Regions from separate parts of the Bradyrhizobium sp. USDA 3311 genome, predicted to be linked through region 2. Evidence: predicted binding sites of a transcription regulator. Region 2 holds the regulator's gene; each other region holds the start of a gene.

Evidence for each region. The regulator LexA, encoded in region 2, represses DNA repair genes until DNA is damaged. The targets are predictions, from matches to a motif close to TGTTCNNNNTGTGTTCNG.
Region 1: ACVWW6_RS27845 (single-stranded DNA-binding protein) is a predicted target of LexA. The motif match lies at 2,003-2,020, and genes of this name have one in related genera.
Region 3: ruvC (crossover junction endodeoxyribonuclease RuvC) is a predicted target of LexA. The motif match lies at 2,105-2,122, and genes of this name have one in related genera.

What each region holds. Positions count from the first base shown of each region.
Region 1 is NZ_JBSSFI010000001.1:5,817,174-5,821,467, reverse strand. It holds gene gyrA (DNA gyrase subunit A) at 1-588, opposite strand, end outside; gene ACVWW6_RS27850 (DUF2306 domain-containing protein) at 756-1,154, opposite strand; gene ACVWW6_RS27845 (single-stranded DNA-binding protein) at 1,355-1,849, opposite strand; gene ACVWW6_RS27840 (outer membrane protein) at 2,298-3,077, shown strand; gene ACVWW6_RS27835 (outer membrane protein) at 3,313-4,002, shown strand; gene ACVWW6_RS27830 (outer membrane protein) at 4,227-4,294, shown strand, end outside.
Region 2 is NZ_JBSSFI010000001.1:5,632,302-5,636,595, reverse strand. It holds gene ACVWW6_RS26945 (alpha-hydroxy acid oxidase) at 1-82, shown strand, start outside; gene ACVWW6_RS26940 (HAD family hydrolase) at 97-723, shown strand; gene ACVWW6_RS26935 (hypothetical protein) at 889-1,107, shown strand; gene ACVWW6_RS26930 (molybdopterin molybdotransferase MoeA) at 1,331-2,542, shown strand; gene lexA (transcriptional repressor LexA) at 2,718-3,413, shown strand; gene ACVWW6_RS26920 (hypothetical protein) at 3,688-3,888, shown strand; gene ACVWW6_RS26915 (hypothetical protein) at 4,082-4,294, shown strand, end outside.
Region 3 is NZ_JBSSFI010000001.1:3,201,816-3,206,109, reverse strand. It holds gene ruvB (Holliday junction branch migration DNA helicase RuvB) at 1-723, opposite strand, end outside; gene ruvA (Holliday junction branch migration protein RuvA) at 744-1,361, opposite strand; gene ruvC (crossover junction endodeoxyribonuclease RuvC) at 1,547-2,074, opposite strand; gene ACVWW6_RS15155 (YebC/PmpR family DNA-binding transcriptional regulator) at 2,314-3,060, opposite strand; gene ACVWW6_RS15150 (methyl-accepting chemotaxis protein) at 3,266-4,294, shown strand, end outside.

The sequences.
Region 1 (4,294 bases), 180 kb from region 2:
ATTGTGCGGCGGGATGTTGGTCGCCATGCCGACCGCGATGCCGCCGGCGCCGTTGACGAGAAGGTTCGGGAACTTGGCCGGCAGGACCGACGGTTCGGTCTCGTTGTTGTCGTAGTTCGGCTGGAAGTCGACGGTGTCCTTGTCGATGTCGGCCAGCAGAGCCAGCGCCGCCTTCGTCAGGCGCGCTTCGGTGTAACGATAGGCGGCCGGGGGATCGCCGTCGACCGAGCCGAAATTGCCCTGGCCGTCGATCAGCGGCACGCGCATCGAGAAGTCCTGCGCCATGCGGACCATGGCGTCGTAGATCGACTGGTCGCCGTGCGGATGATACTTACCGATGACGTCACCGACCACGCGGGCGGACTTGACGTATTTCTTGTCGGGTGTGTGCCCCTGCTCGTTCATCGAGTACAGGATGCGGCGATGCACCGGCTTCAGACCGTCGCGCGCATCGGGCAGCGCCCGCGCCACGATCACGCTCATGGCGTAGTCAAGATAGGACTTCTTCATCTCCTCGAAGATGGAGACGGGGCGAATATCCGAGGGTTGCGCCGGCTGGTCGCCGGGCTTGTCGTCGTCGTCAGCCAAGGGGAAATCCGGTGAGGTTTATCTGGGAATCATATAGCGCATCGAGCCCCTGATAACCACCCTTGCCGGGGTAAAGGAAGCGCTTTTTCCGACTGTTTTTCCAGAGACTTACGCCCTCCTCGGCACCGCCCTGGGCGGGGCCCGGACGAGCCGCCCGAAACCGCCCCTTAGGCCCCGAAAACCACGCGGTGCATGATGCGCCCGGGCAGCAGCGTGAACAGGCCCGCCACCACCAGCGCGCCGGCGAAGATGAAGATCATCATCAGCCGGTGATCGGCGACGCGATGGGCGTGCGCCCGCCATACCGCGAGCGGCAGCACCACCAGCGTGAAGATCGACAGGACATGGATCGGGCTGAACGGCCCGATCAGGCGGCTCTGGTGGATCCAGAACGAGGAGGCGGCCACGACCGCCATCAGCACCACCCAGATCCAGCCGATCGTCCGGTGTGGCAGCGTGCCTTTGGGAGCGGCAAACTGGACCAGCCCGAGCACGAAGGCGGCCATGGCGGCAAAGGCATGCAGCGGGATCGCCGGAGCAGCCGTAAGCAGCGGCGCGAGGCTCATGCGGGGCTTCCTCCGATCGGCGGGTGATCCATGTGAATAGGATTAACATCAAGTTAATACCATTCACATGATGCCCCGTCAAAGGCTTGAAGCAGCACATGAGGCAAGCTCGGAAAAACCGAGCCCTGCCCGCCAATTGGTAAGAATTCCTGCGGCTCTACGCGAGCACGACAACATTCGGGGCGAAGCGCCCGCCCGCCTCAGAACGGGATGTCGTCATCCATATCGCTGTTGCGGCCACCGCCACCGGCGGCGACGGCGCGGCGCGGCGCGCTGCTGACGGGACCGGAGGAGCCGAAATCGCCGCCCGGCTCCTCGCCGAAGCTGCCGCCTCCCCCGCCGCCACGGCCGTCGAGCATCGTGAGCGTCGAGTTGAAGCCCTGGAGCACGACTTCGGTGGAGTACTTCTCAACGCCGCTCTGGTCGGTCCATTTGCGGGTCTGGAGCGCGCCCTCGATATAAACCTTGGCGCCCTTCTTCAGGTACTGCTCGGCGACCTTGCAGAGGCCTTCATTGAAGATCACCACGCGATGCCACTCGGTCTTTTCCTTGCGCTCGCCGCTGTTCTTGTCGCGCCAGGTCTCCGAGGTCGCGATGCTCAAATTCGCGATCGGCCGCCCGTCCTGGGTACGGCGGATTTCAGGATCCTTGCCGAGATTTCCAACCAGAATGACCTTGTTGACGCTTCCCGCCATCGCCGCTCTCCACTCCGAATGCCACTGAATTGATAAGGCCCGACCGCGCCCCGCGGTCTTCTGCAACCTATTGAGGCGACCCTATACGCTTGCGCGGACCGATCAGCCCACCAGCCCTCGGGTTATCCCCATATATAGCATCGGCCGTCGGCTCGTTCCAGATTTGTTCCCGTTCGAGCGAGTACGAAATGTATGGCCCGGGCGGTGCCCGCGTACTGCTCAAATGGCCAGCGCCGGATGGAACCTTTTCAGGTTCCGGTGAACGACGAAAAGCACTTAACATTCATTAAGTTACATACGCCGCACTTATCGCGCGACTGTTGTATTTCGGCGACGGACTCTGCTCACCCGTTAGGCTACGTTTGCCTCGGAATTAATTTCATATGGGCGTCGCGCCTGCTTGGCCGCTTCGGGGATTTCAAGAAGCGGCGGAATTGGGGAGACTGCAATGAATAAGATTTTGATTGGTGCAATCGGTGCAGTGGCGTTGAGCCTGTCGGCTCCTGCAAGCGCGGCGGATCTGGCGGCGCGTCCCTACACGAAGGCTCCGCCGCCAATGGTCGCGGCCATCTACGACTGGAGCGGCTTCTACATCGGCATCAACGGCGGCGGCGGCTCGGCCCACAAATGCTGGGATTTTGTAACTCCCGTCACCGGCGTTCTGATTGGCGAAGGTTGTCACAACGCGACCGGTGGCACGGTCGGCGGCCAGGTCGGCTATCGCTGGCAGTCGGCCAATTGGGTGTTCGGGCTCGAAGGCCAGGGCAACTGGGCCGACTTCTCCGGAGACAACGTCAGCACGACGTTCATCGGCACGGGTCTTCGCGACCGCTCCAAGATCAACGCGTTCGGTTTGTTCACAGGCCAAGTCGGCTATGCCTGGAATAACGTGCTGTTCTACGTGAAGGGCGGCGGCGCCGTCGTCAGCGATCGCTACCGCGGCTACGATGTCATCACCGGCCTCGAATTCGATCGGGCCAACGAGACCCGCTGGGGCGGCACCGTGGGTGCCGGCCTCGAGTTCGGATTCGCGCCAAACTGGACGGTCGGCGTCGAGTACGATCACATCTTCATGGGCAATCGCACCATCGGCTTCGCCGGCTCCGGCAACTTCATTGTGGCTCCGGCCGGCGCTTTCACACGCTCGGAACGCATCGGTCAGGACGTCGATATCGGCCTGGTCCGCGTGAACTATCGCTGGGGTGGCCCGGTCATCGCGAAGTACTGATATCTCTTTGATATCACTTGAAGATTGAAGGCCGGCCCCGTGCCGGCCTTTTTTTGTGCGACATGCCGGCGGCTATAAGTCAGCAACCATTACGTTTTGTGACTGTTGTGGCTTTTGAGAGACACAACTTGCGGCTTTGCTGGTGTAAGCACGACGTCAGTTGGACCACAGCGTCCGATGCCCTTCCCGATCGTGGAAGGCACAACAGAAACTGGGACTGGGATTTAGGTTGAAAATGAAGAAGGTTTTGTTGGCTTCGGCCTGTTTGTTCGCTTTTGCGGCCCCCGCGTCGGCTGCTGATCTCGCGGCTCGCCCGTACACGAAGGCTCCGGTGGCCGTGGCCTCGGTCTACAACTGGACCGGCTTCTACCTCGGTATCGTCGGTGGCGGCGCCTGGGAAAACGGCTCGGGCGACCCGAAGATGAAGGGTGGCTTCGTCGGCGGCACCGCCGGCTACAACTGGCAGACCGGCAACGTCGTGTTCGGTGTCGAAGCCGATGGCACCTGGGCTGACGTCAGCGCCTCGGCGACCGGCGCGACCGTTGTCCCCGGCTTCGGCGTTGCGACCGCGACCGTGAGCTCGAAGACCGACGCGATGGGCACCGTGCGCGGCCGCATCGGCTACGCCGTCAACAACGTCCTGTTCTACGGCACGGGCGGCTACGCCTGGATCGACAACAAGATCACCCTCTCCGCACTCGGCGTGTCCGTCTCGGACAGCAAGTTCCACTCCGGCTGGACCGTCGGCGCGGGCGTCGAAGCGTTCTTCGCGCCGCAGTGGTCGGTCAAGGGCGAGTACCTCTATCGCAGCCTCGGCGGCGAGACCTACTTCTCGGGCGTCCTGCCCACCGGCACGCTCAACTTCCACACCGTGCAGGTCGGCGTGAACTATCACTTCGGCGGCCCGATCGTCGCGAAGTACTGATCTTCGCCACCGACGCACATCGTCACGAAAGGCCGGCCTCGCGCCGGCCTTTTTGTTTTTCGCGCCCAAGTATCCAATCCAGCCGCTCGCTAGCGTTTTCGGAGAGGTGTGGCACATCGGTGACACAACCTTTGGCTTTAATAATGTATAGCAATGGCATCAGTTGGGTCGTTGGGTCCGCTGCTTTTCGCCGACGAAGAGAAACGAAACTGGGGAATTTGAAAATGAAGAGGATTGTGCTGGCTTCGGCCAGTCTGCTCGTGCTCAGCGCGTTGGCTCCTGCCTCGGCGGC
Region 2 (4,294 bases):
CCTGCATCCGGCCACCGCGACGAACACGCCGAGCGTGTTCAGCGCGTTCCCGCTGTTCGACCACGAACCTTACCGGTACTGATCCGAAAGGACGCAATGACCTCGCTCTCTCCCGGCAGCGCGGATGCGCTTCTGTTCGACCTCGGGCGCGTCGTGCTCGACATCGATTTCTCCAAGGCGATCGCCTGCTGGGCGGGACACGCCGGCTGCAAGCCGGAGGCAATCGTTGCGCGCTATGTGCGCGACAGCGAGGCGTATCGGCTGCACGAGGTCGGCAAGATCAGCGACGAGGAGTATTTCGCCTCGCTACGGGCCTCGCTCGGGATCGGCATCTCGGATGCGCAATTCCTCGAGGGCTGGAACGCGATCTTCGCGGGTGAAATGCCCGATGTCGCGGAGCTGTTGCCGCGTGCGGCGAAGCAGATGCCGCTCTACGCCTTCTCCAACACCAACCAGCCGCATGTCGACCATTTCTCGAAGGAATACGCCGACCTGCTCGGCCATTTCCGCGAGCTGTACCTGTCGTCCAGCATCGGCCTGCGCAAGCCGGACGCGGCGGCGTTCGACCATGTCGTGGCGGCCATCGGTGTGCCCGCCAGGCGCATCGTGTTCTTCGATGACCTCGCCGAAAACGTCGAGGGAGCGCGAGCGCGCGGATTGACCGCGGTGCATGTGACCTCGCCCCGCGATGTCGGCGACGCGCTCGAGGCGCTGGGAATCTGATCGAGACGCATCGGCCGGCGGGTGAAACCGGGGAGCTCCCGGAACCGATCTAGCCGAGATGAGGAACCAAATCGCTTTGTACATTTTTATACAGAGTTCCGGGAACGGAATGCCCGCTTCCGGACTCTTGAGTCCGTTGGGACTTCTACAGACGGACGTATCATCGTGTTGGGCAAAACCTACCTCACCAAACAAGCCTCTCTTCTGCTCGAATTCGCCAGAACGACTTCGGATTCTGACCTCTCCGCCAAGCTGATCAGCAAGGCCGCCGACCTGAAATCCCAGGCCGATCCGCTGCCCGACAAGGATCAAGGCCCCAAGCCCCCTGACGTGGCTCCCGACGTGGCGCCGGACCTCCGTCCGGACCGCCAGACCGGTCGATGACCGATGCTGGCCGTGGCTCCCGTCATTGTCGTCCTTGCCATGGCCACGCTCGTTCCCGTCTTTCTCGTCCGTCAGATCATGCCGCGGCAGAGCTGACGGTCCCTCATGACTGGACGGATCAAGCAGGATAAATCCTGATCCGGTCCCATTTTGCTTCATCGCCCGCGCTCGGCTAGAACTCTTGCCGCCCATTCGTCCAGACTTTCCGAGCAGGAGTTTCGCCGTGGCCTTGATGCCGGTTTCTGACGCGCTCGCCGCGGTGCTGGCCGGTGCGGAGCCGCTGCCTGAAGAGATGATTCCCCTCGACGAGGCCTACCACCGCGTGCTCGCGCGCGACGTCGCGGCGCGGCGTACCCAGCCGCCCGAGGCGATGTCGGCCATGGACGGCTACGCCGTGCGCGCAGCCGATGCGGCCAGGGTCGACGCGCAGCTCACCATGATCGGCGAGGTCGCGGCGGGCCGGCCGTTCGCGGGAGCGGTCGGCGCCGGCGAAGCGGTGCGAATCTTCACCGGCGGCGTCGTTCCCGCCGGCGCGGACGCGGTCGTGATCCAGGAGGATACGGTCGCCGAGGGCAAGCGCATCACGATCAAGGAAGCCGCTATCGCCGGTCGGCACATCCGGCCCGCCGGCGTCGACTTCCGCGAGGGCGACGTGCTCCTGCGCAAGGGAACCCGGCTCACCGAGCGCGACCTCGCGCTCGCCGCCGGGATGAACCACCCAGACCTCCCCATCCGCCGCCGTCCGAAGGTCGCGATCCTCGCCACCGGCGACGAGCTGGTGATGCCGGGCACCACGCCGGGCCCCGGCCAGATCGTCTATTCCAACGGCTATGCCCTGCACGCCCTCGCCCGCCGGGAGGGCGCAGATACCATCGACCTCGGCGTTGCCGCCGATACGCTGGAGGCCACCACAGCCGGCATCCGCCGTGCCCGAGAGAGCGGCGCCGACATCCTGATCACGATCGGCGGCGCCTCGGTCGGCGACCACGATCTGGTCCAGCAGGCGCTGAAGACCGAAGGCATTGCGATGGCGTTCTGGAAGATCGCGATGCGGCCGGGCAAGCCGATGATGCAAGGCCGGCTAGGGGCGATGGGTGTGATCGGCCTGCCCGGCAATCCCGTGTCGTCCTATGTGTGCGGCTTCCTGTTCATGGTGCCGTTGATTCGCGCCCTGTCGGGCCGCGCCGTGATTCACCATCGTCGCGAGCGCGCCGTGCTCGGCCGCGATGTCGGTGCCAATGACCAGCGCGAGGACTATCTTCGTGCGCGCCTGGAGCGGCGCGACGACGGCATGCTTGTCGCCCTTCCCGTCAATCATCAGGATTCCTCGCTGCTTGCGAATCTCGCTGCGGCGCAGGCACTTCTCGTGCGCGCGCCGTTCGCGCCGAAGGCCGAGGCAGGCGCGCCTTGCGAGGTGCTGCGACTGCCCGCCTGAACGCACTGGTCCTGCGCGTTCCGCGAACTTTGTCGCGTTCACGGTAAATTAAGCAGTTGCGGAACACATATCGAACATATAGTGTCCGTTCATGATTTGTTTCGAGCATCTGGCGGCTCGCCGCTGAATTCACCGTCTCGGAATCGAACGACATCAACCGGGGGATTTGGTCGAGATGTTAACGCGCAAACAATACGAGCTTCTGCGATTCATCAGCGAGCGTTTGAAGGAAAGCGGTGTGCCGCCCTCCTTCGACGAGATGAAGGACGCGCTCGACCTGCGCTCGAAGTCAGGCATCCATCGCCTGATCACCGCACTGGAGGAGCGCGGCTTCATCCGGCGCCTGCCCAACCGGGCCCGCGCGATCGAGGTGATCAAGTTGCCCGAGCTGCAGGCCGCCGCTGGCAACCGCCGTGGCTTCACGCCGAGCGTCATCGAGGGCAATCTCGGCAAGGTGCGAGCGAGCTCCAGCGCGGACGAGGGCGAACGCCCCGTTGCGGTGCCGGTGATGGGCCGTATCGCGGCCGGCACGCCGATCGAAGCGTTGCAGACCCGCAGCCACACCATCAGCGTACCGCCCGACATGCTCGGCTCGGGCGAGCACTACGCGCTCGAAGTGCGCGGCGACTCGATGGTCGAAGCCGGCATCCTCGACGGCGACATGGCGCTGATCCAGCGCAATGAGAGCGCCGACACCGGCGACATCGTGGTGGCGCTGATCGACGACGAGGAAGCGACGCTGAAGCGCTTCCGCCGCCGCGGCGCCTCGATCGCGCTCGAGCCCGCCAATGCGGCCTATGAGGTCCGCATCCTGCCGCCCAACCGGGTGAAGATTCAGGGCAAGCTGATCGGCCTGTACCGGAAGTACTGAGCGTGATCCGGACTGGAGGGCCGCGTTAGCACAAAGTGCGCAGCGGTTTTCCCTCGCGACAAGCGCAGGACGCGCTTGCGCGGAGATCATGCTCAAACAATCACCTAAAGCGCGGCCCGCCGGTTGGCGACCCGCGCGTTGACGATTGTCCGCTCCGGCTGGATAGTCTTTCTGGTTTTGCTCAGATTATCCGGCCCCTCTCTAGCGCTACATCCTCGCGACGCCGCACGAAGCCCTCATCGCTTCGTGGCCCTGGAGATCGAGGAGGCAATCAATGCGCAAGATCGTTTTGAGCACCGTCACGGTGGCGCTGATCGCAGCATCCGCGTCGGCATCGCAAGCCTTCGCCGCGCAGTCGCACCATGCCCGCAAGGCAACGCCGACGACGGCGAGCGAGCAATTGCGCAACGCCGTCGCGCAGCCGTCGCAACCCGCCTGGCAATATTCGGGCTGGTCGGCACCTGCTGGTCGCTGACGAAGATGCACGCCAAATGCACGGAAGCGGTTTTTGTTCCTGACGCATTTGAAAAAGATATTGTGATGGCAGCCTGCGAAGCCAAGCCGCAGATTTGCCTACAACCGAGAAGACGCTAACATGCTTCCACTCTGATAGAGGCCAGTGCCTCCGAAGGAGGCGCGGGTCGCTATCCCTGAATGAGGAGCACCCGATGTGTGACTACAGCCTGCATGCCGTCGCGACGCGTCCCGCACAAGTCGGCGAGACGATCGTCACGACCACCTTCCGCGGCACCTCGACGCGCGGCTTCGCCTCCGAGGCCGACATGTCCGTCGCGGTCTGCCTGCTGCCGGGAACGGAGCTCGCCTTCGCCGACAACGTCCGCTACGACAATCGCTGGATCTGGACGCGCACCATCAACTCC
Region 3 (4,294 bases), 2.4 Mb from region 2:
ATCGGCGATCTTGCGATCGATCGTTTCGGCATCCGCGGCGGAAGCAAAATCGCGCACGCGCCGGAGCAGGCGCCCGGCGATGCGCGGCGTGCCGCGGGCGCGGCGCGCGATCTCGTTGGCGCCGTCCGCGCTCATGCCGACGTTCAGCACGCGCGCGCCACGGCTGACGATGCTTTCGAGCTCCTCGATCGTGTAGAAATTGAGCCGGACCGGAATGCCGAAACGGTCACGCAAGGGATTGGTGAGGAGGCCCGCACGCGTGGTGGCGCCGACGAGGGTGAACTTCGACAGCTCGATCTTCACCGAGCGCGCCGCCGGGCCCTCGCCGATGATGAGGTCGAGCTGAAAATCCTCCATCGCGGGATAGAGCACCTCTTCCACCGCCGGGCTGAGGCGATGGATCTCGTCGATGAAGAGCACGTCGCGCTCTTCGAGGTTGGTCAGCAGGGCGGCGAGATCGCCGGCCTTGGCAATCACGGGACCCGACGTGGCGCGAAAGCCGACGCCGAGCTCCTTGGCTACGATCTGCGCCAGCGTGGTCTTGCCGAGGCCGGGGGGCCCGACGAACAGCACATGATCCAGCGCCTCGCCGCGCTTGCGCGCCGCCTCGATGAAGATCGAGAGGTTCTTGCGCGCCTGCTGCTGGCCGACGAAGTCGGACAGCGATTGCGGGCGCAGCGCGGTATCGCCGACATCGTCGCTGCGGCGCTCTGGCGAGACCATGCGGTTGGCCTTGGGATCGCTCACTTCGCGAGTTCCTTCAGACCGAGGCGAATGAGCTGCGCCGTCTCGGCGCCTTCACCGGCGCTGCGCGAGGCCGACGCGATGGCCGCGGCGGCCTGCGGCTGGCCATAGCCGAGATTGACCAGCGCGGAGATCGCATCCGCCACCGGGCGCGGCGCGCGCTGGTCGTCGACGGCACCGGCAAGATGCACCACGGCGGGATCGACATTGGCGAAGGCCGGCGCCTTGTCCTTCAATTCGGTGACGATGCGCTCGGCGACCTTGGGGCCGACGCCCGGCGTGCGTGCCACCGCGGCCTTGTCGCGCAGCGCAATCGCATTGGCGAGGTCGGAGGGCGCCAGCGTGCCGAGCACCGCGAGCGCGACCTTGGCGCCGACACCCTGCACGGTCTGGAGCAGGCGAAACCATTCACGCTCCTGGTCGGTGCGGAAGCCGAACAGCTTGATCTGGTCCTCGCGGACATAGGTCTCGATCGACAGCACGGCGGCCTCGCCGGGCGACGGCAGATGCTGCAGCGTGCGCGTCGAGCAATGCACCTGGTAGCCGACGCCGCCGACGTCGAGGATGACGAAATCCTCGCCGTAGGAATCGATCAGGCCCTTCAGCTTGCCGATCATGATTGCGCAGCGCTCTTCTTGTTACCTCCCCCCTTGTGGGGGAGGTCGGATCGCCGAAGGCGATCCGGGAGGGGGGTAAGCCACAGACGCCGGCGCCCGGGGCTGCCCCCCTCCCCAACCCTCCCCCACAAGGGGGGAGGGAGAAGAGTGTGCGTGCGGCTCATGTTGCGCCTCATGACTCGAACTTAAACTCCCACCACCTTCAGCCTGAGCGCCGTGCTCTGGCGGTGATGGGCGTGGGTGATGGCGATGGCGAGCGCGTCGGCAGCGTCGGCTGACGGCGGTTCGGCCTTCGGCAGCAATATCTTCAGCATCATCGCGATCTGTTGCTTGTCGGCATGGCCGGCGCCGACCACAGTCTTCTTCACCTGGTTCGGCGCATATTCGGCGACGCTGATGCCGAACATTGCGGGCGCCAGCATGGCGACGCCCCGGGCCTGGCCGAGCTTCAGCGTCGCAACGCCGTCCTTGTTCACAAAAGTCTGCTCGACGGCGGCTTCCATCGGCTTGTGATCGGACAGGACAGAGGCGAGCCCTTCGTGGATCGCGAGCAGGCGGCTGGACAGCGGCAGGTCGTCCGGCGGTTCCACCGAACCGCAGGCGACATAGATCAGGCGGTTGCCCTCAGCCTCGATCACGCCCCAGCCGGTACGGCGCAGGCCAGGGTCGATGCCGATGATGCGAACGGGGCCACGAATCGGGAGCGCAGTCATGGGCCAGTGATAGCGGCTGGCTGCGGCGGGGGAAACAGAAACAGAACGGAAGTAACAGGGGAAGTGTCGCTCTTCGCCTCTCCCCGCTTGCGGGGAGAGGCCGGAATGCGCGCGAAGCGCGGATTCCGGGTGAGGGGACTCTCCACGAGTCCCTCTATCACCGCCGACGCCGAAACAGCCCCTCACCCCAACCCTCTCCCCGCAGAGCGGGGCGAGGGCGCGCACCGTTCGTGTGTCCCCTACCCGCCCATCTTGGCAACAAGCGCGTCCGACACCTCGAAATTGGCGTAGACGTTCTGGACGTCGTCGTGCTCGTTGAGCAGGTCCATCAGCTTGAGCAGCTTCTCGCCGGTCTCGTCATCGACGGCGACCGTGTTCTGCGGCTTCCAGATCAGCGCGGCCTTGCGCGGCTCGCCGAACTTGGCTTCCAGCGCCTTGGCGACGTCGCGATAGCCTTCGGTCGAGGCGTAGATCTCGTGTCCGCCTTCGCCGGAGACGACGTCGTCTGCGCCGGCCTCGATCGCGGCATCGAGCACCGCGTCGTCGGAAGCGACGCTGCGGTCGTATTCGATGATGCCGGTGCGGTCGAACATGAAGGAGACCGAACCGGTTTCGCCGAGATTGCCGCCCGACTTGGTGAAGAAGGAGCGGATGTCGGAGGCGGCGCGGTTGCGGTTGTCGGTCAGCGCCTCGACGATGACGGCGACGCCGCCGGGGCCATAGCCCTCGTAGCGGATCTCGTCATAGTTCTCGCCGTCGCTGCCGAGCGCCTTCTTGATGGCGCGCTCGATATTGTCCTTCGGCATGTTCTCCGCGCGCGCGGCGATCACGGCGGCGCGGAGGCGCGGGTTCATGGCGGGGTCGGGCGTGCCGAGCTTGGCGGCGACGGTGATTTCCCGCGCCAGCTTGCCGAACAGCTTCGACTTCTGGGCATCCTGCCGCCCCTTGCGGTGCATGATGTTCTTGAATTGGGAATGTCCGGCCATGCGTGGTCTCGTAAAGGAATCGTGCGCCTAAGGTGAGCGTGGGAAGCGCGGCCTTATAGGCCGCCAACCCACCGGAATGAAAGAGGCTCTACGACTTTAAGGTAACACCGTAGTGGCCCTTGCCCAGATGTCAGGCATCGTTAACCCTGACTTCATTCCGGCCTGCGAAAATAGCGTACGACCGTCCCCCGACAAGAGAGACCTGATGGCGTTCGGACTATTTCGGAAGCCTCTGCCGGACATGGCTGCGCCCGCGGCCGCCCCGCAGGCTGCGGCGCCGCCGGCCCATTCCGAGCCCGGCCCGGCCGCTGAGAGCGATTCTGCCAGGGAAATCCTGGAACTGCTGGAACTCGAGCTGGGCGCGATGATTCGCCAGCTCGAGCGCGCCGCCAATTCGGTGGCCGGCGGCGCCGAAGCGACCGCCACGACGCTTGCGGCCATCCGCGACCGGACCGACGCCCTGACCGGCCGCACCAACGCCTCACAGTCGACCGCATCCACCTTCGCCCATGCCGCCGACAAGTTCACCCAGTCCGCGCTGGGCATCGGCGCGCAGGTTCGCGCGGCCGGCAAGCTCGCCGACGAGGCCAGTGCCGCGGCGCAGGAAGCCCGCGCCAATGTCGACCGACTGCGCGAGTCCTCCGCCGCCATTGGCAACGTCGTCAATCTGATCGCGCAGATCGCGCGGCAGACGACGCTGCTCGCGCTCAACTCGACCATCGAGGCCGCGCGCGCGGGCGCTGCGGGCAAGGGCTTTGCGGTCGTCGCGACCGAAGTGAAAGCGCTCGCGGTGCAGACCCAGAGCGCGACGGAAGAGATCACCAAAAAGATCGACGCGCTCCAGCGCGACGCCGCCGGCTCCGCCGATGCCGTGCACCGCATTTCGCAGGCGATCGAGGCGATCCGCCCGGTATTCGAAACCGTCAACGGCGCGGTCGCCGAGCAGAACGCCACCACGAGCGAAGTCTCCGGCAATGCCGCCAGCGCCTCCGAGTTCATCGTCTCGGTCGGCCAGAGCGCGGCCGAGATCGATGCCGCGACCAAGGCGGCCGAGACCCATGGCGAGAACGTCGCCAGCGCCGGCAAGGCGGTCACCACCTTCGCACAGAAGCTGAAATCGCGCTGCGCGGTGCTGCTGCGCCAGAGCGAGCACGACGACCGCCGCAAGACCGAGCGCCTGCCCTGCCATCTCAAATTCGAGAGCGCGCGCGGCGTGATGCCGGTCTACGAGATC